DNA from 4 places in the Faecalibacterium duncaniae genome. Region 3 is predicted to be linked to each of the others. Evidence: riboswitches for the same ligand, from Rfam matches in the RefSeq annotation. Region 3 holds a riboswitch; each other region holds the start of a gene.

Region 1 (5,835 bases), 980 kb from region 3:
GCCAGATCAAGATCCTGGCCGCCGAAAACTATAAGGGCGGCGTGCGCCTGAGCATCGTCTGCGGCGGGCGCGCGCTGGAAGCCGCACAGGCCATGCGGGCACGGCAGGCAGAGATCGGTGCCCTGCTCAGCGCCAAGGCCAGCGAGACGGCCAACGCCGTGCACCGGGTGTATGACGAGTACACCGCCCTGAAATTCACCCACTTCGGGCTGTGCAGCCAGCTCTTTGACGCGCTGGCCGCGCAGGTAACGCCCGGTGCGGATGCCATCCGCATCGTGCCGGGGCTGGACCCGGACGGCCTGCACCGGCTGGCTGTCCGCCTGACCGAAGCCACCACCGGCCTGTGCGCGGCCTTGACCCCCAACGAAAAGGGCACCGGCTACTGCCTTGCCCAGGCGGGCGGCGATGTCCGCGCCCTGACCAAAGCCCTGAACGCCGCCCTCAATGGCCGCGGCGGCGGCAAACCCGGCATCTGCCAGGGAAGCTGCGCCGCAGAGCCGGAACAGGTGAAAGAATTTTTGAGAAAGACGAAATAACTCCTTCCGTCATCGCTGCGCGATGCCACCTCCCTCAATGAGGGAGGCTTTGGCTGTACGGAAAGCTTTCCTTCTTCGCCAGTGGCTCCCTCGCTGAGGGAGCTGCCGCCGAAGGCGGCTGAAGGAGTCACACAACATCAAAAAGACGAAATAACTCCTTCCGTCATCGCTGCGCGATGCCACCTCCCTCAATGAGGGAGGCTTTGGCTGTACGGAAAATTTTCCCTCTTCGCCAGTGGCTCCCTCGCTGAGGGAGCTGCCGCCGAAGGCGGCTGAAGGAGTCACACAACATCAAGGAGAATGACAAACTATGAGAATGCGTTTCAAACCCTACGCCCACGATGAGCTGATGGCCGCCGATTTCCACGTCCACGAGCCCCTGATCTGGGGCGGCAAGTGGCACGCACAGTATGCCCGCCCGGAGCAGCCCTTTGTGCTGGAACTGGGCTGCGGCAAGGGCGGCTTTATCTCCCAGCTGGCCTGCGCCCACCCGGAGAACAACTATCTGGGCATCGACATCACCGACAAGGTGCTGATCCTTGCCAAGCGCAAGATCGAGGCCGCTTACACCGAGGCAGGCCGCCCCATCGACAACGTGAAGATCATGAGCACCGACATCGAGCGCATCAAGGGCGTGCTCACCGCCCAGGATACCGTCAGCCGCATCTATATCAACTTCTGCAACCCGTGGAGCAAGAACGCTTCCTCCAACAAGCACCGGCTCACCTATCCCCGCCAGCTCATCCAGTACCGCGAATTCCTGAAGGACGGCGGCGAGATCTACTTCAAGACCGATGACGACGACCTGTTCCGCGACAGCCTGGAGTACTTCCCCGCTTCCGGCTACGAGATCACCTGGAAGACCTTTGACCTGCACGAAAACGAGCCGGAGTGGAACATCCGCACCGAGCACGAGGGGATGTTCACCGAGATGGGCATCAAGATCAAGGCCCTGATCGCCAAAAAGCTGCCCGGCGATGCCGCCGTGACCTGGATCGAACCCAAGGTCCTGAAAAAGAGGAAGGCTGCGGAGGAAGCCGCTGCCGCCGCAAAGGAGGAGTAAGATGTCCTTTTTTGTCAACACCATGGTCTGCGGCTTTTCGCTGTATCAGATCCTGGCGTTTTTCCTGATCTACTCCTGCCTGGGCTGGTGCCTGGAGGTCATCTATGCCGCCGTTTCCACCGGCCAGCTGGTGAACCGCGGCTTTCTGAACGGCCCGGTCTGCCCCATCTACGGCTTTGGCATGATCATTGTGCTGTTCACCCTTTCGCCGCTGGCAGACAACCTGCTGCTGCTCTATCTCGGCGGCGTGATCCTGCCCAGCGTATTGGAGCTGGTGGGCGGCTGGGCGCTCTACAAGCTCTACCACACCCGGTGGTGGGATTACAGCGACTTCCCCTTCAACATCGGCGGATATATCTGCCTGGAGTTCTCCCTTTTGTGGGGCGTTGGCACCGTTGTGGTGATGAAGGCCGTTCACCCCGTGATCGCGGGCTTTGTGGAGATGGTCCCCCAGATGGTGGGCTTTGTCCTCATGTGCATCCTGTACGCCTGCTACGCCGCCGACGTGGTGGTGACCGCCTTTGCGGCCTCTGACCTGGCCCGTGAGCTGGATGCTCTGGAAAAGGTGGCCGACAGTATGCACGCCGTGTCCGATGCCATGACCGAGCTGCTGGGCACCACCGCCATGGACGTGGACCAGAAGATGGACGAGAGCCGCCTGCAGCTCAAGCTGGCAGCTGCCGAGGCCCGGGACAATGCCGCCAAACTGAGCCCCCGGGATGCCGCTGCCGCCCTGCGCGCCAAGGCCGACGAGGCCATGGAGGCTGCCCGCAAGTCCTCCCAGGAGGCCCGGCTCAATGCCTCTGAGGCCGCCGCTGCCGTCAAGCTGGCCGCCAAGGGCACCGCAGAGCGCACGGCAGAGCTGCTCCGTCTGGAACAGCTGGCCGAAGAACTGCAGGCCCGCAGCGAGGAGATGCGCGCCCGCACCCGGAGCTCCAAGTACTTTGGCAAGGGCCGTATGCTCCGCGCTTACCCCAAGCTGCGCCACGGCGAAAAGCACCGCTCTCTGGACGAGCTGCGGGAGCGCCTGAAGTACGAGCGCAGGCACTGACCCTGCCCGCTGCAGCAACCCCAAATGCCCCTGACCGGCTTCTTTCGGTCAGGGGCATTTTTCCTGCGCTGCATTCTCCATAAAATCAGGCAGATCTTGTTCTGCTGCACGCTTTTGTTCTCATTCTGTTTTCAACATTATACGTTCCTTTTTTGTACACTCTTCCAAATCTATTTTCGTCATATTGACAAAAAAAGAGTATTTTATCCTGTGCAATATGCTATTCCTGCTAAAAACTGAAGAATCGGCAAGCCAGTCGAAAGGCTGCGACGCAAAGCTACAAGGGCCTGTAATATGGCAGCCAGCCGCACGTTATTCTCTCCGGGTAAGGTAATCCGAAACCTTGCACCTCCTTGTGAAGATGCGTCGGCTTCCCTTCAGGAGAGCGAGCGCGCAGCGGGTCTACAAGGGTTCAGAGCGTCGTACCAGCCGTTTGGCCGGTGCGGCGCTCTTTTGTTTTGGCTGAAATAGAGAGAGTTTTTGGGAATATCATGGAAAAGGAGTAAAGAATTATGAAACCTAAGCGTTTGATCAGCTTATTGGTTGCGGTCTGCATGATGATCACCATGCTGCCCCTGTCGGCAGTCACGGCATTTGCAGAAGACACGTCAGCGCCAACTGGTACAGCCAGCTATGGCGATTACGAGTATGACTATACGATAAATACAGAAGACGGTACTGCAACCATCACAAAATTTCGTGCCCTTGTTGATGGCTCCTACGACATCACCATACCCACAGATTTTGGCAGATTCCCTGTAACTGCTATCGGCGATGATGCCTTTAGAGGTTGCTCTGCTCTGAAGAAGGTCACCATTCCACAAAGCGTCACTTCCATCGGCGATTCTGCCTTTGCAGGTTGCCACAACTTGGACTCTGTTACCATCAATGACGCTGCCACATCAATAGGAAACCGGGCCTTTACGGAATGCCCTCTTACAACAACGCTTTCATTAGGTAAAAAAATTACGACGATCGGCGATGAGGCCTTTTATGATTGCCGTGGTCTGACGAGCGTCACCATTCCACCAAGCGTCACTTCCATCGGCAAGAAAGCCTTTCTCCAATGCATTCATCTTAAAACGCTTTCGTTCGGTGAGAATATTAAGACGAATATTGAGACGATCGGCGATGATGCCTTTTATTATTGCATTGAGCTGGAGAGTGTCACCATTCCACAGAGCGTCACTTCCATCGGCAATGATGCCTTTGGACAATGCCATGACTTGCAATCTCTTACCATCAAGGACGCTGCCACATCGATAGGACACCGGGCCTTTTTAGGGTGCACTTCTCTTGAAACGATTTCGTTAGGTGAGAATATTAAGACGATCGGCTATCATGCCTTTAATTCTTGCACTTCCATTAATCTGACGAACGTCACCATCCCGGAAAATGTAACAACCATTAGACCTGGTACCTTTGACTATTGCACCCATCTGGAATACATTATGCTCCCTGCTGGATTGACTTCTTTCCAAGACAGTCTGAAAGGTTGTCCAGCTGGGAACCCCAATGGTGCCATCTACTACAAAAACTACAAGGCCGCCGCAGATGCTCTGCTTGCAGACAATGATGACAATTCTAACATTGATGCCAATGATAAACTGAGAAAACGCAATTTTCTTTACCTCTGCAAGGTGACCTTTGATGCCAAGGGCGGCGAACTGAACGACGACGCTGAGGTGCCGGTTTATAAGACCGAAAAAATCACTGATACCAAGGCAAACGATCTGACTGCCATCCATGATCCCACCCGTGCGGGTTACAAGTTCACCGGCTGGTACACCGCAGATGACCAGCCCTTGAATGTGAACGAAATAATTACGAAGGACATCACCTTCTATGCCCATTGGGAGCTCGCCCCCAAAGCTCCGGTCTGCCACCCGCTGACCTTGAAGGACGGCGTTATCACCAGCGTAACAGTGCCCGGCAAGGATGGTGCTGACCCCGAGGATATCACCGAGATCGTTAAAAAGAATGCCAACGAGGACGGTTCCTTTAATGTCCCCGAGGGTGCAACGGTGAGTGTTGCATTTGATAAGGATGCTTTTGCAGATAGCGGTCTGAAATTTGGCCACTGGGATATCACCGGCCTGGATGATCCGAACGCTTATCAGGATAAGGAAAGCTTTGACTTTGAGATGCCTGCAAAGGCCGTGACCCTGAAAGCCATGACACAGGATGCATCCATTGAAGATGACGAGCCCGATATCGTTGGCCCCATCGTGATCGGCACTACTGTTGTTGTCGGCGGTGCAGTGCTGGGCTATCAGGCCTATTCTCTGGGTGCTGAATTTGCAGGCAAGCTGATGGCTCTGCCCTACTTCCCCAGCAACCGCAGCGCCCTTGCCATGATGCTGTGGGAGGATGCAGGCAAACCCATGCCCGAATCCGAACTGCTCTACCCCGATGTAGGGCAGGAAGAGCGGGATATGGACCTGCAGCACGCCGCCCGCTGGGCCATGGAGAATGAGCTTATCCCTGACCTGAATGATGAGGGCACGGCTCCGGAAGAGATGAAGTTCTTCCCGGCCAATCCCGTAAGCAAGCTTGATGTGCTGAATGCATGGCAGAAAGCACAGGAGCTCAAGAACAACTAACGCCATCCCCGAATATTCCCAAATATACGTAGAAGCGCCTCATCCTTCACCGGATGGGGCGCTTCTGCGTTGTAATGTGTCGAATTTTCTGTTATACTGTACTTGTCGGCCTTCCGACCTCGATCTATAAGAGGAAGGGGGTGAGTTTTATGAACTTTATAATCTCTTTTACACTGTCCGTCGCAGCGGGTGTAGTCAGCTATTACATCTGCAAGTGGCTTGACGACCAGTTCAAGGCCGGTAAGCACTAATCCTTAGCAAGCAGGAAGCCCCCTCGGTATTCGCACTACCGCGGGGGCTTCTTGTTGCTACTTGGTGAGTTTTATGAACTGCAACCAATCTCTTTTACAGCTTTATTATATGCTGTATCGCTCAAAAAGTCAAGCAGATTTTGTTTTGCTCACGCCCACAGATCCTCGGGGTACAGACCCTCCTGGGTTTTCTGGGCGATGGCGGCCACCACGGTGGGCTTATCCTCACGGTAGGTCACGCCGTACCACTTATCGGTGCTCTTGAGCACGGTGACCGCTGCCTTGCCCTCATCGATGAGCTCGCTGGCCACGGTGGGCAGGAAATACTCGC
Region 2 (5,835 bases), 1.1 Mb from region 3:
TATTATACTCGTAAGAAACTAACTTACGAGTATATAAATTCGATAAATACACTTTGGGGAGGGAACAAAATGAGCCGATTTTACTGCCGCGATGAGGAACTTCGGAAGTTAAACAAACGATATGAGAATGGAAAGTTTGAATGCGTTGTCATTTACGGCAGACGCCGTGTTGGAAAAACTGCGCTGATCAATGAATTCTGCAAGGATAAACCGACCATTTTCTTCTCTGCCTTGAATACGACCGGAAAAGAAAATCTGGAAGCCTTGTCCAAGGCAATCATGAGTTTTGAACGACCCAATGCAGAATCATCTCCGGAATTTACAACCTACGATGCAGCATTGGACGAACTGACAGCTCTCTCCAAGGAGCAGCGGATCGTATTTGTAATTGATGAGTATCCTTATCTTGCAAAGGCTAAACCCGCTATTTCCGCAATGCTTCAGCACATCATCGACCATAAATGGACAGAGTCCCAAATGTACCTGATCCTGTGTGGCTCGTCCATGAGTTTTATGGAAAGTCAGGTTTTGGGCAAAGAAAGCCCTCTGTATGGGCGCAGAACAGCGCAATTCAAGATCATGCCGCTGGATTATAGGGAAACTGCGGTATTCCATCCGAATCTGTCTGAGGAAGATAACGCCCTGATTTATGGCATCACAGGCGGCGTTCCGCATTATATCAACAAATTGGATGTTCGGGACAGCGTAGATGAAGCACTGATGGAAAACTTGTTTGACCGTTCCAGCTACCTCTATGAGGAACCGGCCAACCTGTTAAAGCAGGAGCTGCGTGAGCCTGCAATTTATAATGCAATCATCAAGGCAATTGCAGAGGGGGCTTCTCGCCTGAACGACATCACCACAAAAGTTGGTGAAGAAAACTCTGTGGTGGCGAAGTACCTCAAAACGTTGATAGACCTTGGAATCGTCAAAAAAGAAACGCCGATCACAGAGAAACCGGGCAAAAAAACGATCTATCTTCTGGCGGACAATTTTTTTCGTTTTTGGTACCGTTTTGTGCCGGTCAATGCAAGTGCCATTGATTCGGGGCGGATCGCAAAGACCTACCCCCATGCGGTGAAGCAGTATTTTCCAGACTATATGGGCCTGATTTTTGAGAAGATGTGTCAAGACTATTTGCTCTATTATGCGAATGATCTTCCTATCGAGTTGAGTGAGATCGGGCAGTGGTGGGGAACCGACCCTCAAAAAAAGAAGCAGATCCAGATCGACATTGTCGGAACGCCGGTTGAGGGTAATGACTATATCATTGGCTCCTGCAAATACCGCAATGAAAAAATCGGTTTGGACGAACTGGAACTGATTCGGGAATATGCAGCAGTCTTTGGGAAAGGAACAAACTACCACTACTACATTTTCTCGAAAGGCGGATTTACGGACGGTCTGCTTCAGGCACAGGAACGCGGAGAAGTACAGCTGCTTACCCTTGCCGATATTTTTGAATAACACAAGAAACGCTCTTGCCGGTGTAAAACTGGCAGGAGCGTTTCTTGTTGAAGTGATTATAAAAGACCTTTGATTTTTTCAAGATGATCTATAGCGGCTTGCAGTTCATTTTGAAACTGATTCCTAGAAGGATCTCGACCCAAAAGAAGATAATCCATACTGACATGGAAGTATTCTGCAATATCGATCAGGATTTTTACAGAGCCATTGGAGCTTCCCCTTTCAAGATCGCCCAGGTGGTGATGGGAAACACCAAGTTTTTCAGCAAGTTTTTCCTGCGATAACTTCGCATTTGTACGCAAAGTAAAAATACGGTTACCAATAGCATTCGGATCAAAACTCATGTGTGACCTCCAAATTTTCGATAAAGCGTGAGAAGTCGAAAACTCGGAGTTGCTACGGATATCTAGCCGCTTGGGGCATCCACGAAAAATGGACAAATCATAACCCCGCGTTTTCACGCGGGGTTATGATTGTATAATTCTTAGCCGTTCCGTCATCTTCAACTGTTCCATCATCTGTGATTGCATTGTAATCCGCCATTGCACCTGAACCTTCGATGCTCAGTGTATATGTAGGATTCTCCGCAGCCGTATTGTTTTGTTCCACTTCCCAAGAAACACTTTCCGTCTGATCTTCTGCACCGCAAGGGCCGCTTGTTGCTGCATTTTGTGCCAGCACAGCCAAGGCAGACGTATTCCCCACCGTTTCCGCAAACGCCGTGACCGCCGAAGCAGGCACCATGGAGACGGCCATACAGCCCGCCACCAGCAAACTTACTACACGTTTTGGTTTCATAAACTTTTTCCTCCCTTATGAAGTATCCCAAACGCTTTTCCCTGCACCCGCCGTAAATGTAAAAAGGCGCCGCACCTGCCCCGAAAGGCTGGTGTGACGCTGTGGTGTACTTATGGGGAAGTGCAGCTGGCTGCCCGGTCTGGGCCCTTTAGCTTTGCGTCGCAGCCTTCCAGCTGGTTTGCCGATTCTTCTGTTTTGTGGGGGTGCTCTTTTGCATTTTATTATACCCCCCTTATATAAAAATCAAGGGGTTTTCCATGAGTTTGTCATTTGTAACAAATGCAGTCTATTTTTTAGTGCGATTTGACGGGGGGGTGGGGGGTGACCCTCTCAGTTAAAGACTTTGGCTGAGAGGGTTAGGCCATTACTAAGAAAACGCCGCCGCACAGGTCGCAATTCTGTGCAGCGGCGTTCCTATGGAGGATGATAAAGTATCACTTGGAAATGGCGCAGTTATTCGTACAGGGCATCAAAGTTGGTCAGTTCCACCTCATGCTCATCCAGCCAGCGACGAACCTGCGGGTCACACAGGGTCGCCAGATCACGGCAGCGGGGCAGGGTCAGGGAAGTATTGTCCAGAAGGTACTGATCCAGATAACCCGGATGGAAATGCAGGATATTGTACTCGTAGGGAGAGCTCAGGATGCCGAAGCGGTCTTCCAGCCAGTCCTCCGGGCGGCTGCCCCGGTTCAGAATCTCCATTGCGTTGCTGTTGCCCAAACTGAACAGCTCGCAGGCCGGTTTCATCGGCAGTTCTTCGGCCAGCGTATCGCCCATGTTATGGATGCCCAGCTTCTTTCCGATATCCCGGAACGCCTGCTCCATGGGCCTTGTCATGGCGCTGTGGCCCTCAAAATGCCGGGGATAATGTCCCACAAGTTCTTTGTGCCGGTCCAGCTGGGCCATGGTCTCGGTATACAGGTCCTCATAGCTGGGGTAAACTTCGCCCTTGCATTTGGCATCATTGGGATTCTCGCTCTTCCACAGATAGCTGCGGTAGAACATTCCCTCTTCGTTTACCAGCGTGGGCACCTTTTCCGGGGCGCTGACGGGGCGGTACTGCACAAAATTGGTGTGCTGGACCAGCGGCACCTCCGGGCACTCGCTCTGCCAGAGTTTCACCGCATGGGGGACGGCGGCCATGTTGCTCATCAGCGAGAGGGTGCAGACCACGCCCTCCTTATAGGCTTTGATGACACCATAGTTGTATGCCTCACTGAAGCCGAAATCATCGGCTACTACGATCAACTTCTTGCTCATAGCTGTTTCCTTTGTCCTTATCGGTTCAGATAATCCGCATTGAAGATCTTGCCCTCGGTGCTGCGGTCATAGACCTTCCGGCCCTCGGCGTAGGTGACCTGTGCCTGATAATCGTCGCTGATGACCACCAGATCTGCGTCCTTGCCCACTTCAATGGTACCCTTGCGGTCGGCAAAACCATACTTGATGCAGGGATTGAGGCAGGCCATCTTCAGGCAGGTCTCCAGCGGGATGCCAACATTGTTCACCAGATTTCTGATGTCGAACAGCACCGGCTGGCTGGAACCGCACAGGCGGCCGGTATCGGTCAGAACAAAGCCCTCCGGGGTCACATTCAGGGCCATCCCCTCAAAGATGCCCTCATACTTGCCCACCGGTGCACCGGACAGAGCCGTACAGTCACTGACCATCATGAATTTGTCGGTGCTCTTGACCTTGAAGTAGATGCCCAGCATCTCATCGCAGATGTGCAGGCCGTCGCAGATCACCTCACAGGTAACGTTTTCATTGGTCAGGGCTGCTCCCAGACCGCCGATGTCCCGGTGATGCATATCGGTCATGACGTTGCCGGTATGGGTCGCCACACTGATGCCCTTGGCATAGGCGGCCATGGCCTGCTTATAGTTGTTGTCACTGTGGGCGGCTGCCACTGTGATGCCCTGCGAGAGGAAATACTCGATGATGGGGTCCATCCCGGGGATCTCCGGTGCCAGTGCCACAAGACGCAGCCACCCGCCGCCGGCTTCCACCATGGCATGTGCCGTCTCCATACTTACCTCCGGCCAGCCGGTACGGATGCCTTTTTCACCGGTGCGGTTCAGCCAGGGGCCTTCGCTGTGGATACCCAGAATGGTTGCACCGTCCTGATCACCCTCTTTTGCCACCTCTGCCACCGCACGGATGGAATCCGGGTCGCACACCGTCGGGAAGATGTTCACGGTGCCCTGACTTGCCAGCCCCTTCAGATAACCTTTCACGGATGCGATCTGCTTTTCATGGGGGGCATTCTTATTCATGATATCATAACCGCAGGTGCCGTGGTTATGAGTATCAAAAATGCCGGGGATAATCCGCTGGTCGCCGTATTCAATGGCTTCGGGGTCGGTCGTGTTTTCTGCAAAGGCAGTGATCTTGCCGCCTTCCACAGTCAGCACACCTGCCTTGGGGCCTTCCGGCGTATAAATGCGGTTGGAATGCAGTTTCATAATTCAGTTCTCCTTCTTATTTGCTTCCTGTTTTGCAAAATCGGCCAACGCCCGTTCCATCCGCTCCATCCGGGGCAGATCCAGTACATGGTCCTGTGCACAGCAGGTATTCTCCACAACAAATTCGCCTTTTTCCACTCGTCCACAGCTGAGCATCATCCCTCTGGGAAAGAGCGCCAGCAGATTCCGCTGCCGCTGTTCCTCCGGGTAGTTCCGGTCATAGACCTTATCCTCCGGCAACAAACTGCACAGCTGTTCCGCCGCCTCTTTCCGGTACTCGCCGTGCGCCAGCGCCACTGCCGGGCCGCTGGTCAGATTGTCCAGCAGCAGAACAGTTGCCGCAGTTGGCATCTCCTGCGCCAGAAGCCGGAAGCCGTCATAGTTATCCACTGCATGGTCACAGAAGGCAAAAGCGATGTTCTCCTCACCGCTCAGGTCCTCCGCCAGCTTTACGGCAGTGGCGACCGCACCGGAACAGCGGCTGAAGTTGCAGGGGCTTGCATGGGGCAGCAGCAGCCAGACACCTACCCCTGCCAGCAGCAGTGCCGCCAGCGTCCGGGGCAGCATGGCACCGGTTCCCCGTCCGGACCAGAACATCAGGCAGGCCGCTCCGAAACAGAGCAGTTCCAGCACGCATTGCAGTGCAAGGTCTCTCCCCCGCTGCTGAACATTTTTGTCCGGATGGAACGGATAGTATTTCTGGGGCCGCAGCGCCTTTGCCGGCGTATCAAAGGGGACCGCAATGACGACCTTTGCATTTGCCAGATCCCCGGCAATCAGGTTTTCGATCTTGGAAAACCGTCCTTCCCTCTGTTGAACCCGCACCGGCCAGCCCAGCGGCGGTAGGCTCTCGTTGAGCTGCTGGGCAAAAAGATATTTCTGCTTTGCAGTGCGCCGTTTGCCCAGGGTGACACCATACAGCATCATCAGGTCTTGCAATGTCATATCCGTTCTCCTTCTACAAAAAAGTCCGGCAGGAAGCGTTTTACTCCTGCCGGACTGCGGACCCCTTGCAGGATCAGGCGATCTGATTTTTTTAGAAGATTCCAAGGAATGCGCCCAGCAGACCAAAGATCAGCAGACCGATGATCAGCTGTGTGGGGCG
Region 3 (5,835 bases):
TCTTGTCCACTTTGTCAATTCAAAGCTTTGCCGGAAAAGCCGGGGATGATACGTTTTCCTCTTGACAGAACCGGAAAAATAGCTCTAAATAGAGGTATCCAAAAATTCAAGTTCCGGGAGAAACAGATGAAACAAGTCGAAGTTTACACCGATGGCGCGTGCAGCGGCAACCCCGGCCCGGGCGGCTGGGGTGCAGTGCTGCGCTACCGCTTCAACGGCAAGGTCTACGAAAAAGAGCTCAGCGGCGGCGATGCTTCCACCACCAACAACCGGATGGAGCTGACCGCCTTTATCGAGGCCCTGCGCCAGCTCAAGGAGCCCTGTGAGGTGAGGCTGTGCTCTGACAGCCAGTACGTCATCAATGGGCTGGAAAAGGGCTGGGCCAGGGGCTGGAAGCGCCGGGGCTGGAAAAAGTCCGACGGCTCCCCTGCCCTGAACCCCGACCTGTGGGAACAGGCATTGGAGCAGGAAGCCCGGCACAAGATCACCTATGTCTGGGTCAAGGGCCACGCAGGCCACCCGGAAAACGAGCGCTGCGACCAGCTGGCCGTGGCACAAAGTCAGGCACACGGAGGGAGACAGGGACGATGAGCGATACATTTCTGCCCGGCAGCGGGTTCGATACCTATGAGCAGCAGGACAAGGTGCTGGTGGGCCTGTGCGGCGGCACGGGCTGCAAAGCAGCTGTCCGCATTTTACAGCAGCAGGGCTTTGCGGTGATGGGCGCTGTGGTGCGTCTGTGCACCGATGACCCCGTTGTGGATGCCGCCAAGGAAGCCGCCAAGGCTCTGGGCATCGAGTGCATCACCCTGAATGCCAGCGAACTGGCCAGCCAGCTGGCCGAGGAGACCGCTGCCCCGGCCGACCTGCGCTTCCCCGCCCTGCTGGCGGCGGCTGACCGGCTGGGCATCCAGTACATTGCCACCGGCCACCGCGCCCGGGTAGAGACCGGTGCAGACGGCGTGCACGTCCTCTGCCCTGCCGAAATTGCGGACGAGAGTGCCCGGCTTGCCGCCCTGCCGCAGGAGACGCTGGGCCGGCTCATCCTGCCCTTGGGCGATTTCAGCCCCGAGGATGTGGCTGAGATGGCAGCAGAATAAAAAACAAAAGAGATGCACCCTGCCTTCCTGAAACCGGTTCAGGGAGCGGGGTGCATCTCTTTTTGCTTTATTTTATTTCATCGTACAACGCTCAATGGAAGTCATCCGCTTACTTTGCGAAGATCTGGATCCAGTTGTGGCCCCACTGAGAATTGGCATCGTAGTTGTAGCCAAGGCACATATACTTGGCGGCGGGGTCCATGATATTGACACGGTGGCCTTCCGAAGCCATCCAGTCTGCAACGACTTTTTCGGGCGTGGTCTCGCCCCAGGCGGCATTCTCGCCGGTGGCGGTATCAGACACACCGTACTCCTTCAGCACGGTGAAACAGTTGGTGCCATCGGGGCGGGTGTGGGAAGCGACCTTTGCCACTTCCTTTGCGCGCTCATCGGCGGCGGCCTGCAGCTTGGCATCGCCCATAGCCAGAGGTGCCAGATTTTCCTTTGCACGCTCAGCGTTGACCAGCGCCAGCACTTCCTGTGCAAAACCGTTCTCACTGGTGCCGCGGGCGTAGGTGAAGATCATCACCCAGTAATTGCCATACTCGCCGCCCTCGTAGTAGCCAATGCCAACGGAGGTGGCATCCTTGTCCAGCATCCGCTCCTTGAAGAAATCGTAGCGATTCCAGGCGGCGACCACATCCGAAGCATCCTCAGCAGCTGCCCAGTAGTTCTCGCCCACGGAAACATCGTCCACACCGTACTCCGGCAGGATGGTGAACTCGCGGCTGCCATTGGGGCGGTTGTAGGAGTAATTGACGGTAAGTTCTTTTGCACGGGCCTGTGCGGCAGCATTCAGTGCGCTGCTGCCCATGCTCAGAGGAGCCACACCAGCCTGTGCACGCTCTGCGTTGACGAGCTGCAGCAGCTCATCGGCCTTGGAAGCTGCGTGTGCGGGCATTGCCAGAACAAACATCAGGCAGATGAATGCGGCGCAGCAGACCAGATTCTTCAGGACTTTCATCGAAGCGTTACGCATGGTGTTGAACCTCTTTTGTGTTACCCCATGAAAAAAGGTGTCGATTGCTGGTATACTCGGCAATCGACATCTGATGCTTCAGATGAAGGTCACTCAACACCCATTCTCCGCTGTGGAGACCCTCAGGTGATGAGAAGCAACTGGCTGCCATTTTACAGGCCCTATAGCTTTGCGTCACAGCCTTTCGACTGCTTTGCCGAGGATATTCAGTTTTGCGTGCCTTTCTTCTTTTGGGAAGAAATTTGAGAACGAAAAAAGGTGTTGTTCTGCAATACACTCAGCAAAACAACACCTAGAAAATCTAAGCAGGTCGCCCAAAGAAAGATTTCTTTGAGAAGCAGCTGGCTGCCATTTTACAGGCCCTGTAGCTTTGCGTCACAGCCTTTCGACTGTTTTGCCGAGAATATTCAATTCACCTTGAGGAGCCGTTTCCATTTCCTCGACGCTATCCTACCACATCGGACAGAACCTGTCAACTGTTTTGGAGCAGCTTTCTCAAAAAATCTGCTTTTTTGAAGAGTTCTTCCGTTATGCCTGCACCTCTGCCGCCTTTTTGCGCAGCAGGTCGAGGTCTGCGGCATCCGGGTGAGCCAGCGCCTTGTCAAAGTTCTCGATCAGCATCTCGAGGTTGGGTGCATGGTTGGGCTGCTGCAGCATCTTTTCGTACTGCTGGCGCACAATCATGGGCATCTTGCCCTGGCACATATAGGTTCCAATGACCGTGTTGCTCTCATCCAGCGATTTCTGCACCGCTGCCAGGATCTGCTCGAAATATTCCGCACTGCCGCCAAAGCCTGCGGTGCCGAACAAAAAGACCCGCTTCCCCTTCAGGGTCTGCAAAAAGGCGGTGAGGGTGTCATCGGCATGGCCCTTGTCCGTCCAGAAGCCGATGTAAAGGGTCTCAGCCTCCAGTGCCTCCGGGGCCGGTGCTCCGAAGTAGGTGCACTCATTCTGGGGCAAGCTTGCGCGAAGGGTGTCGGCCAGCAGGCGGGTGTTGCCGGTCTTGCTGCTGAAAACGATGGCGTAGCTCATGGTCATTCTCCTTTATTCTCTTTGAGATCAGATGCTGCCCTGTTCTTTTGCGTTCAGGGCATCATAGACACAGCGGGTGCCCTGATGGGCGATCAGGCCGCCCAGGCACTTTTTGTTGCAGCGAACACAGCGGTGGATCTTTGCCGCATTGCCGCTCTGCAGTTTGTTGACCCAGTTGGGGTCGGCCAGCAGCTGGCGGCACATTGCCGCGCACTGGATGCGGCCGCTGGCAAGCTGCTGCTCCACAAAATCGGGGTCGTTCAGGCCGCCCACACCGCAGAGCGGCACGCTGGTATACCGGCGCACCTCATCGCAGAACTTGAGGAAGCAGCCGGTCTCCTTGAACTCGGGGTGGCTGGCCGACGGGATGGTGTTTTCCAGCGCAGAGTGGTTGGCCAGTGTCACATGGAAGCTGGTCACGCCTGCCTGCACCAGCAGGGGCACGAACACGGCCAGTTCCTCCTCCACCACACCGGCGTTGCCGTAATGGGGGTTCTCCTGCCGGACAGCCAGCTTGTAGTCAATGGCCATGCCGGGCACAGCGGCGTGCACTGCCTTGACAGCTTCCACGGCAAAGCGGGCGCGGCGCTCGGCACTGCCGCCGTATTCATCGGTGCGGTGGTTGAAGATGGCGGAAGAGAAGCTGCCGCACATCCGGTCGCCGTGCACCTGCACCATGTCAAAGCCCGCCTGCTTTGCCAGCACAGCAGCCTTGCCAAAGCCCGCGATGATCTGATGGATCTTTTTCTGGGACATCTTGGTGATGTAGGGGCCCACGGCATCGTTCATCCGCTCCCGCAGCTGGTCGGGGGTGATCTTTTTCATCAGCATCCCCGGGATGCACTTGATGATGGACATCATGTCGGTATCGGTCTGGTGGAGCTGGGCGCAGACCTTGCAGTCGTATTTGTGGGCAGTCTCGCAGATCTGCTGATAGAAAGCAAAGCCCTTTTTGTCAAACAGGGACTTCTCAAACCGGCTCTTGGCCACCGGCACGTCGCCGATGATGATCATGGCGCAGCCGCCCTTGGCCAGCCGCTCCATCTCTGCCAGATATTCCTCGTCCGAAAGGCCGAAGGTGGTGGGGGCAAAGATAATGCGGTTCTTCAGCTGCATTCCACCGTAATCAATGGGGCTCAGGATGGTGTCGTACATGTTACACACTCTCTTTCCTCGTCCGTGCTGCCTTTTGCAGCAGGCTCAGGAGCTGGTGCTGTTCCTCTTCGGTCAGCCCGCTCAAATTTTGTGCATCCCAATCGAAAAATACCTGGTGGCAGGTCCGGAATGCTCTCTCACCCGCCGGGGTCAGCCCCAAATGATAACTGCGGCCCTGCTTTTCCCGGGTCATAAAGCCATCTTCCACCAGCTTGATCACGCTGCGCTGGCAGTGGCCCCAGTCCAGGTGCAGTTTTTTGGTCATCTCAGCCGGGGTGCAGCCGGGATGTTTGCCCACGTAGATCACAAAATACATCATACCAAAGCTCAGGCCAAACTCCTGCAGCTGCTGGGTGGTGTAGGCTGCGAACTGCTTGTAAAACTCCATCACGTAGAAGGATATGGTCGATTGGATCACTCTTTGCATCTCCTTTACTTGACAAGGTCTAGTATAATTGCATCACTTGATAAAGTCAAGTACTTTTTTCAAAAAAATTCTCCCTGCTCCGTATTTCTGTTTCGGGAGCAGGGAGAAAACGATTTTTTGCCTCAGATCAGCGGCATGATATTTTCCGGGGCGGCAGTAAGGCAGGCGGGTGCTTTTGGCGGCGGGGCCGCCAATGTCTCCTTGGACACCTTCCACCACAGGCGGGCCTCACCGCCGGGCAGGGTGAAGATCATGTTCCAGTCAAAGGGATTCTCACTGGTGGAGACAGCCTGCACCGGCAGGCTGTTGGGGGTGCCGGGAGCGCAGGGTGCAAAGTCATGGGCGCGGATGCCCACGGCGCGGCAGCCCTCGGGCACCGGCAGAGCCACGGTCAGCGGCTGTTCCCAGCCCGCCAGATGAACGGTATGCTCCCCCACCCGGGTGCAGGGCAGAATGTTCTTGCAGCCGGTCAGGCGGGCGGCAGCACGGGTGCGGGGGTCGGCAAAGACCTCCTTGGTCGTGCCTGCCCGGAGCACCTCGCCGCTGTCCATCACGATCATCTCCCTGCACAGGCGGTAGGCCTCGTCCCGGTTGTGGGTCACCAGCAGGGCCGTGCCCGCAAACCCGGCCAGCAGGCTGCCCACTTCCCCCTCTACCTCCTCGCGCAGGTAGCTGTCCAGCGCGCTGAACGGCTCGTCCAGCATCAGGATGCGGGGCTTGGCCGCCAGGATGCGGGCCAGGGCGGCACGCTGCTGCTGCCCGCCTGAAAGCGCGCCGGGCAGGCGCTTGGCCAGTTCCTCCAGCCGCATGGCCCGCAATGCCTCGGCACAGGCGGCCCTGCGGGCGGCAGGGTCCTTTTCCTTTTTCAGTGCGCTGAGGATATTCTGTTCCACGGTCATGTTGGGGAACAGGGCGTAGTTCTGGAACAGCAGACCCACATTGCGCTGCTGGGGCGGCAGGTCGATGCCCTGAGCGCTGTCGAACAGCACCCGGCCATCCAGCACGATGCGCCCCTCGTCCGGCCGGACGATGCCTGCAATGCAGCGCAGGGTCATGCTTTTGCCGCAGCCGGACGCACCCAGAAGGGCGGTGGCAGTATCCCCCGCCGTAAACGCAGCGTGGAGGGTAAAGCCATCAAACCG
Region 4 (5,835 bases), 670 kb from region 3:
GCCTGACCGATGCCTCGCCCTCCCCGGCGGGCAGCGCACTGATCCTGCCGCCCCAGAGCGCGGCGGCGGGCCATCTGGTACTGAGCCGTGCCCCGTTGACCCTGACCCCGGAAGGGGAGAGCCACCTGCTCTGCATCCAGCTGACCGGACAGGCGGCGGTGCAGTTCCTTGCCGGGCTGACGGAGCTGCCGTTCCTGGCCCGGGGCGAGACCTGCCCCGCCGCCGCAGAGCTGCTGGGCCGCCTTGCCGCCGAGGCCGACACGCCCCGCAGCCGGGCTGCCAGCCAGCTGGCCTTTGCCCTGCTCTGTGAGCTTGCGGGGGCCGACAGCGCCGCCCCGCCCCTGCCGCCGCTGGTGGAGGCCGCCATTGAGGATATCCGCCAGAACTACGCTGGCCTGTACGGTGTGGAGGAGCTCAGTGAACGGCTGGGAGTCTCCAAGAGCCACCTTGTCCGCACCTTTACTGCCGCCGTAGGGGTGCCCCCGGGGCGCTACCTGACCACTGTGCGGGTGGAAGCAGCCATGCGGCTGCTCCTGCACCGGGAATACACGCTGGATGTCATAGCCAGCCTGTGCGGCTTCTCGGGGGCCAACTACCTGTGCCGGGTGTTCAAAAAAGAGACCGGCCAATCCCCCGCACAGTGGCGGGCCTTGGCCGGTCAGACAGCGCGGCCCCTCAGCCCGGCGGAAAGCCAGCGGGAGCAGGCACTGTATATTTAAAATGTTCAGGAGCCGGGGCAGCACCCGGCTCTTTTCCGTGGTGGCGTTCAGCTGCACACAGACTGCGGGCGCTTGAGCAGGAACACCGTCAGGGCCAGCGTGATGGCCTCGGCGGCGGGGAAGGCCGACCACACGCCGTTCATGCCGAACAGGGCGCTCAGGATCAGCGAGCAGGTGACGATGGCGGCCACGCCCCGGCTGACCGAGGTGATGGTGGCTTCGGTGGGGCGGTTGACCGCACCCAGATAGCCCGCCGCAACAATATTGCAGCCTGCAAAGAAGTAGCCCAGGAAGTAGATGCGCATACCGCTGTGGGCATATTCGGCCATCAAAGCAGAGCTCTCGCTGTTGAAGAGGGCAACAAAGGTATCGGTAAAGCCAAACACGGCACCGTACAACACCGCCGCCAGCGCCAGCGCAGTGCCGCAGCCCAGCAGAAGCAGCTTTTTTGCTCCGGCCATCTCATTTTTGCCGTAGCACTGGCTGATCAGCGGCTGGGCACCCTGGGCCACGCCGTTGAAGATGGCTGTTGCCACCAGCGCAAAGTTTGCCACCACGCCGTAAGCGGCCACGCCCACGTTGCCCGCCAGCCGGAGCAGCAGGAAGTTGAACACGGTGGTGGTCACGGCAGAGGAGAGCTCCCCGACGAAACCGGAGATGCCAAGCTGGCAGCTCTGCACCAGCAGCCGGGCCGAGGGAGCCTGCCGGACAAAGGTGAGCGTGTTGCTCTTTTGAAAGAAGTGGCGGCTGCAGATGGCGATGCTGAGCACCGGCGAGATGGCCGTTGCCAGCGCCGCGCCGGGCAGGCCCAGCCCCATGGGGAAGATGAAGATGTAATCGAACACCACATTGAACAGGCTGCCGCTCAGGGTGGCCACCATGGCAAGGGACGGGTCGCCGTCGTTGCGGACGAAGGCCGAGAAGATGTAGTTGCACATGAAGAAGGGGGTGAACAGCAGGAAGATGCGGGTGTAGTTCAGGCCCAGCGCCACGATGTCCGCATCGCCGCCCATGAGCTGCAGGAGCGTGCCCGGGCAGAACGCGCCCGCCAGCATGAACGGGATGGCGATCAGGCAGGCGCAGAGGATGGCGTTGGAAAAAAACCGCTGCGCCCGCGCCTCGCCCTGCGCCTGCAGGATGGCGTACCGGGTGGCCGCACCCAGGCCGATCATCGAGCCGAAGGCAAAGATCAGGTTGTACATGGGCAGGCAGAGGTTCAGCAGGGTCACGCCGTCGGTGCCCGCCGCCTGGGCGATGAAATAGGTGTCGGCCAGAATATAGCACGATGTGCCGATCAGACCGAAAATATTCTGCGACACATACTTGAAGAACTGCTTTGTCAGGTTCATGGAAGCTTCCTTTCCGCGGGGAGAATAGGGGAGTGAAACGTAAAAACGACTACTACTATATCATAAAACTTGGCATATTTCAACGAAAAAGCGAGGAAACACGCCATCATTTCCCAAACGGAACACTTCTCCCCGGGGCGATGCTGCTATCCGAAAATGCCATACAAACACTATCGCTTTTGTGCAACTTGCCAAAGATGCTTTTGGGTTATTGACAAAAAAAAAAAAAAAAAAAAGTTTTATGATTTTTGTGTAAGATGCCACGTTGAAACAGAAAAAACGGCAAACCAGTCGAAAGGCTGCGACGCAAAGCTACAGGGCCTGTAATATGGCAGCCAGCCGCACTTTCTCAACCATACCGCACATGGGCATCACCTCAAGGGGCGGTAGATTCCCAAAGTACAAAACGCAGAGCGTTGTACCAGCCATTTGGCCGGTGCGGCGCTCTTTTTGCTTTGTGCGGGCATGGTTATATTTTGGGAGTAATTCATAAAAGGAGGATTTTTATGAAAAAGCGTTTCGTCAGCTTGTTGGTTGTAGTATGTATGCTACTTACACTATTTCCGGTGTCAGCGTTTGCAGATAATGCAAAAAGCGGTGAGTTTCATACGGATGGAATAAAAACACAAGATGGAAATTTTGTGTATAGTGTAAATGATGATGACACTGCAACGTTGGTACAATACATTGGCTCGGAAGATGTGCTTGCGGCAAATAATTATGAAGTTGATATTCCTGCCGAGTTTGACGGACATTCTTTGAGTAAAATCGGACAGGCCGCGTTTGCAGCAGAATATCATTCTAATTTTAAGTATTGGAATGCAACCTGTGGCAAGATTCAAAAAGTTAAAATTCCAGAATCGGTGACATATATTTGCTCGGGTGCTTTTTATCATTGTGAGTCTTTGAAAAGTGTTAATATTCCAGAGAATGTTGAAAAGATTGAATGGTGGGGATTTGCAAATTGTACAGGGCTAAATGATATTACTTTTGAAGGTAATAGCAAAATCACAACAATTGAGATGGAGTGCTTCTCGAATTGTTCGAGCCTAGAAAGGATTGATCTGCCAGAAGGGATTACAGATATTCGTTGGGGTGCTTTTGAGAACTGTACTTCACTTATGAATGTTGTCATTCCTTCTAACACTGAAAGAATTTACAGGAAAGCATTTTACAATTGTGCGCTCGGAACGGTTACTTTCCCTGCATCTTTGAAAGGAATTGAAGTTGCGGCATTTGGTAGGCCGATTTCGCTGACAAAAGTTTATTATGCCGGAACAGCCGATCAGTGGAATGCTCTTGTAAGCGCTCCCTTTGTTCCTCTTGATGGCAAGACGGATGGCACTAGCAAAAACTTCACTGGAATTAATTATAAAGAGGATTCGCATGGCGGCAATAATGAGCAGCTTCGTCAAGATGGGCTGGTTATAATCCCTTGCAAGATGGATGTGACCACCTCCAAGAGCGACTACTTGGTCAATACTCCCGTTGATGTGAACATTGCCATTGCCCCCGGTACTGATATGAACAAGATTCTCAATGGCAGTGTTGCTTTCACCTACGGTGATGAAGTTGAAAAGGTAGAACTGAACGGCAAGGAACTGACCGAGAAAGAATACACTGTTCAGAAGTTGGCTCAGATGATGAAACTGACTTCCCGAAGCAGTGATATCAAAGCAACCCTGAATGTGACCTACAAAAAGACCGGCAGCTACACCTTTGGTATTGCAGTGAACGACAGCAATGACGAGACCATCTGCAATGCGGATGCAAAGGTCGTTGTTGGCGAAGAGGCCGCCGAACTGACCCCTGCAACCAAGCTCTACACCCTGACCGTCAAGAATGCTGATGTTACCATTAAGAATGGTGACGAAGAGATCAAGGCTGAGAAGAACGACAAGGGCGAGCTGATCGCCAAAGTGCCCGAAAAGGCTGACGTGACCGTGACCTACACCAGCCAGAGCGATGCCGTTGCATTTGACCAGTGGACGATTACCACCGATGAAACGCTGGATGTGGATGTCAAGAACAACCCCCTGAAGTTCCAGATGCCTGCCGGTGGTGTGACCATCGAAGCCATGACAAAGGATGCCTCCATTGAGGAGGACGAGCCCAACATTCTGGGCACCACCGCAGTGGTTGGCACTGCCGCTGTTGGCACCGCCATTCTGGCATGGCAGGGCTACCAGCTGAGCACGGAGCTGTACCTGAAAACCGCTCTGCCCGCCGGTACTGCCATCCCCACAAACCGTGCCGAGCTGGCCCTGCTGGTGTGGAACCATGCCGGTAAGCCCGCACCCGCCGCAGTTCTGCCCGCCGATGCAACCGATACCCAGAAGGCCATTGCCTGGGCTGTGGAAAACGATCTGCTCAAGGCCGCAAAGGACAACGGCGAGACCTATGTGGATACCGATTCCGTGAGCCGTGTTGAAGTGATCCGCGTGTGGAATAAGGCACAGGAAAAGTAAACCCCACCGTCATCCCTTCGGGATGCCACCGCCCCTAATAGGGGCGGCCTTGGCAAAAAGGTGAAACTATCCGCTATGCCAAGGGCCCCCCTATTAGCGGGGGCTGTCGCTGAAAGCGACTGGGGGGTTGCCCCCATAACCTAACCATTCTCTATTCCCAAATAACCTGTGGAAGCGCCCTGCCGGGGAACCGGTGGGGCGCTTCTGCATAGGGGCGGGAGCCGAAACCGCCGCTTTTTCCGCTCTAGCGCCGTGGTTTTTATTGACAAGCTCCCGGCTTGCTATTATAATAGAACAGTCATAATAGCATTCGTGCGCGGCTTTGCGGCTGCGTCAATCCAATAGACAAGGAGAAGATCCAAAATGGCACAAGAAATCAAGATGTCCGCTTCCGGCCTGAAGGCGATGCAGGACGAACTGGAATACCTCAAGACGGTCCGCCGCAAGGAGCTGGCCGAGGAGATCAAGGAAGCCCGCAGCCACGGCGACCTTTCTGAGAACAGCGAGTACGATGAAGCCAAGAACACCCAGGGTCTGGTGGAGAACCGCATCACCGAGCTGGAGCAGATGGTCAAGAACGCTGTGATCATCGACGAGAGCGAGCTGAGCGTGGACAGCGTTGCTGTTGGCACCCACGTTTCCATCAAGATGATCGGTGACGATGAGGCCGAGGAGTACGATATCGTTGGCCGCACCGAGGCTGACCCCATCAACGGCAAGATCAGCGACGAGAGCCCTGTGGGCCACGCTCTGCTGGGCAAGGCCGTGGGCGAGAAGGCTGAAGTCCTGCTGCCCTCCGGCCAGATCGTCGAGTACGAAGTGCTGGCCATCACCCACGCCGCAAACTGAGCCTGAACGGGAGGAAACCATGGAAGAGCAAAAGAGAAACCCCGCTCAGGGCCTGTCTGAGAGCGAGCAGGTGCAGGTGCGCCGCCAGAAGCTGGCCGACCTGCAGGCTGCCGGAAACGATCCCTTCACCCTGACCAAGTTCCCCCAGGACGCATACTCTGCCGACCTGAAGGAAGAGTTCAAGGATCTGCCCAACGAGACCGACAGCGGCAAGCAGGTCGCGCTGGCCGGCCGTATGATGTCCAAGCGCGTGATGGGCAAGGCAAGCTTTGCCCACCTGCGCGATGACAAGGGCGATATCCAGCTGTATGTCCGCCGCGACGAGCTGGGCGAGGAGGCCTATGCCGCCTTCAAGAAGCTGGACGTTGGCGATATCATCGGTGTCAAGGGCGAGGTGTTCCGCACCAAGACCGGCGAGCTGAGCGTTCGTGCCACCGAGCTGACCCTGCT

The links. A riboswitch is a leader RNA that binds a small molecule or an ion and turns the genes downstream of it on or off. The one in region 3 is predicted to bind cyclic di-GMP.
Region 1: it holds a riboswitch for cyclic di-GMP, as region 3 does, so the genes downstream of both, GXM22_RS14180 (leucine-rich repeat protein) here and GXM22_RS09480 (CAP domain-containing protein) in region 3, are expected to answer to the same signal.
Region 2: it holds a riboswitch for cyclic di-GMP, as region 3 does, so the genes downstream of both, GXM22_RS04155 (hypothetical protein) here and GXM22_RS09480 (CAP domain-containing protein) in region 3, are expected to answer to the same signal.
Region 4: it holds a riboswitch for cyclic di-GMP, as region 3 does, so the genes downstream of both, GXM22_RS15475 (leucine-rich repeat domain-containing protein) here and GXM22_RS09480 (CAP domain-containing protein) in region 3, are expected to answer to the same signal.

What each region holds. Positions count from the first base shown of each region.
Region 1 covers NZ_CP048437.1:2,935,573-2,941,407, forward strand. Annotated here, with positions in the region: gene GXM22_RS14165 (alanyl-tRNA editing protein) at 1-536, shown strand, start outside; gene trmB (tRNA (guanosine(46)-N7)-methyltransferase TrmB) at 847-1,599, shown strand; gene GXM22_RS14175 (putative ABC transporter permease) at 1,601-2,650, shown strand; cyclic di-GMP riboswitch class I at 2,887-2,963, shown strand; gene GXM22_RS14180 (leucine-rich repeat protein) at 3,163-5,253, shown strand; gene GXM22_RS14185 (nucleotidyltransferase family protein) at 5,654-5,835, opposite strand, start outside.
Region 2 covers NZ_CP048437.1:879,682-885,516, forward strand. Annotated here, with positions in the region: gene GXM22_RS04145 (ATP-binding protein) at 70-1,467, shown strand; gene GXM22_RS04150 (helix-turn-helix domain-containing protein) at 1,524-1,811, opposite strand; gene GXM22_RS04155 (hypothetical protein) at 1,909-2,265, opposite strand; cyclic di-GMP riboswitch class I at 2,384-2,458, opposite strand; gene GXM22_RS04160 (ChbG/HpnK family deacetylase) at 2,719-3,525, opposite strand; gene GXM22_RS04165 (N-acetylglucosamine-6-phosphate deacetylase) at 3,543-4,730, opposite strand; gene GXM22_RS04170 (hypothetical protein) at 4,734-5,675, opposite strand; gene GXM22_RS04175 (PTS system mannose/fructose/sorbose family transporter subunit IID) at 5,767-5,835, opposite strand, start outside.
Region 3 covers NZ_CP048437.1:1,952,793-1,958,627, forward strand. Annotated here, with positions in the region: gene rnhA (ribonuclease HI) at 127-591, shown strand; gene GXM22_RS09475 (adenine nucleotide alpha hydrolase family protein) at 588-1,100, shown strand; gene GXM22_RS09480 (CAP domain-containing protein) at 1,210-2,079, opposite strand; cyclic di-GMP riboswitch class I at 2,212-2,287, opposite strand; cyclic di-GMP riboswitch class I at 2,413-2,488, opposite strand; gene bilS (flavodoxin family protein BilS) at 2,608-3,111, opposite strand; gene bilR (bilirubin reductase) at 3,139-4,266, opposite strand; gene bilQ (bilirubin utilization transcriptional regulator BilQ) at 4,268-4,693, opposite strand; gene GXM22_RS09500 (sulfate/molybdate ABC transporter ATP-binding protein) at 4,816-5,835, opposite strand, start outside.
Region 4 covers NZ_CP048437.1:2,624,545-2,630,379, reverse strand. Annotated here, with positions in the region: gene GXM22_RS12595 (helix-turn-helix domain-containing protein) at 1-719, shown strand, start outside; gene GXM22_RS12590 (MATE family efflux transporter) at 767-2,068, opposite strand; cyclic di-GMP riboswitch class I at 2,340-2,415, shown strand; partial or broken gene GXM22_RS15475 (leucine-rich repeat domain-containing protein) at 2,575-3,321, shown strand; gene GXM22_RS15310 (hypothetical protein) at 3,511-4,536, shown strand; gene greA (transcription elongation factor GreA) at 4,900-5,385, shown strand; gene lysS (lysine--tRNA ligase) at 5,405-5,835, shown strand, end outside.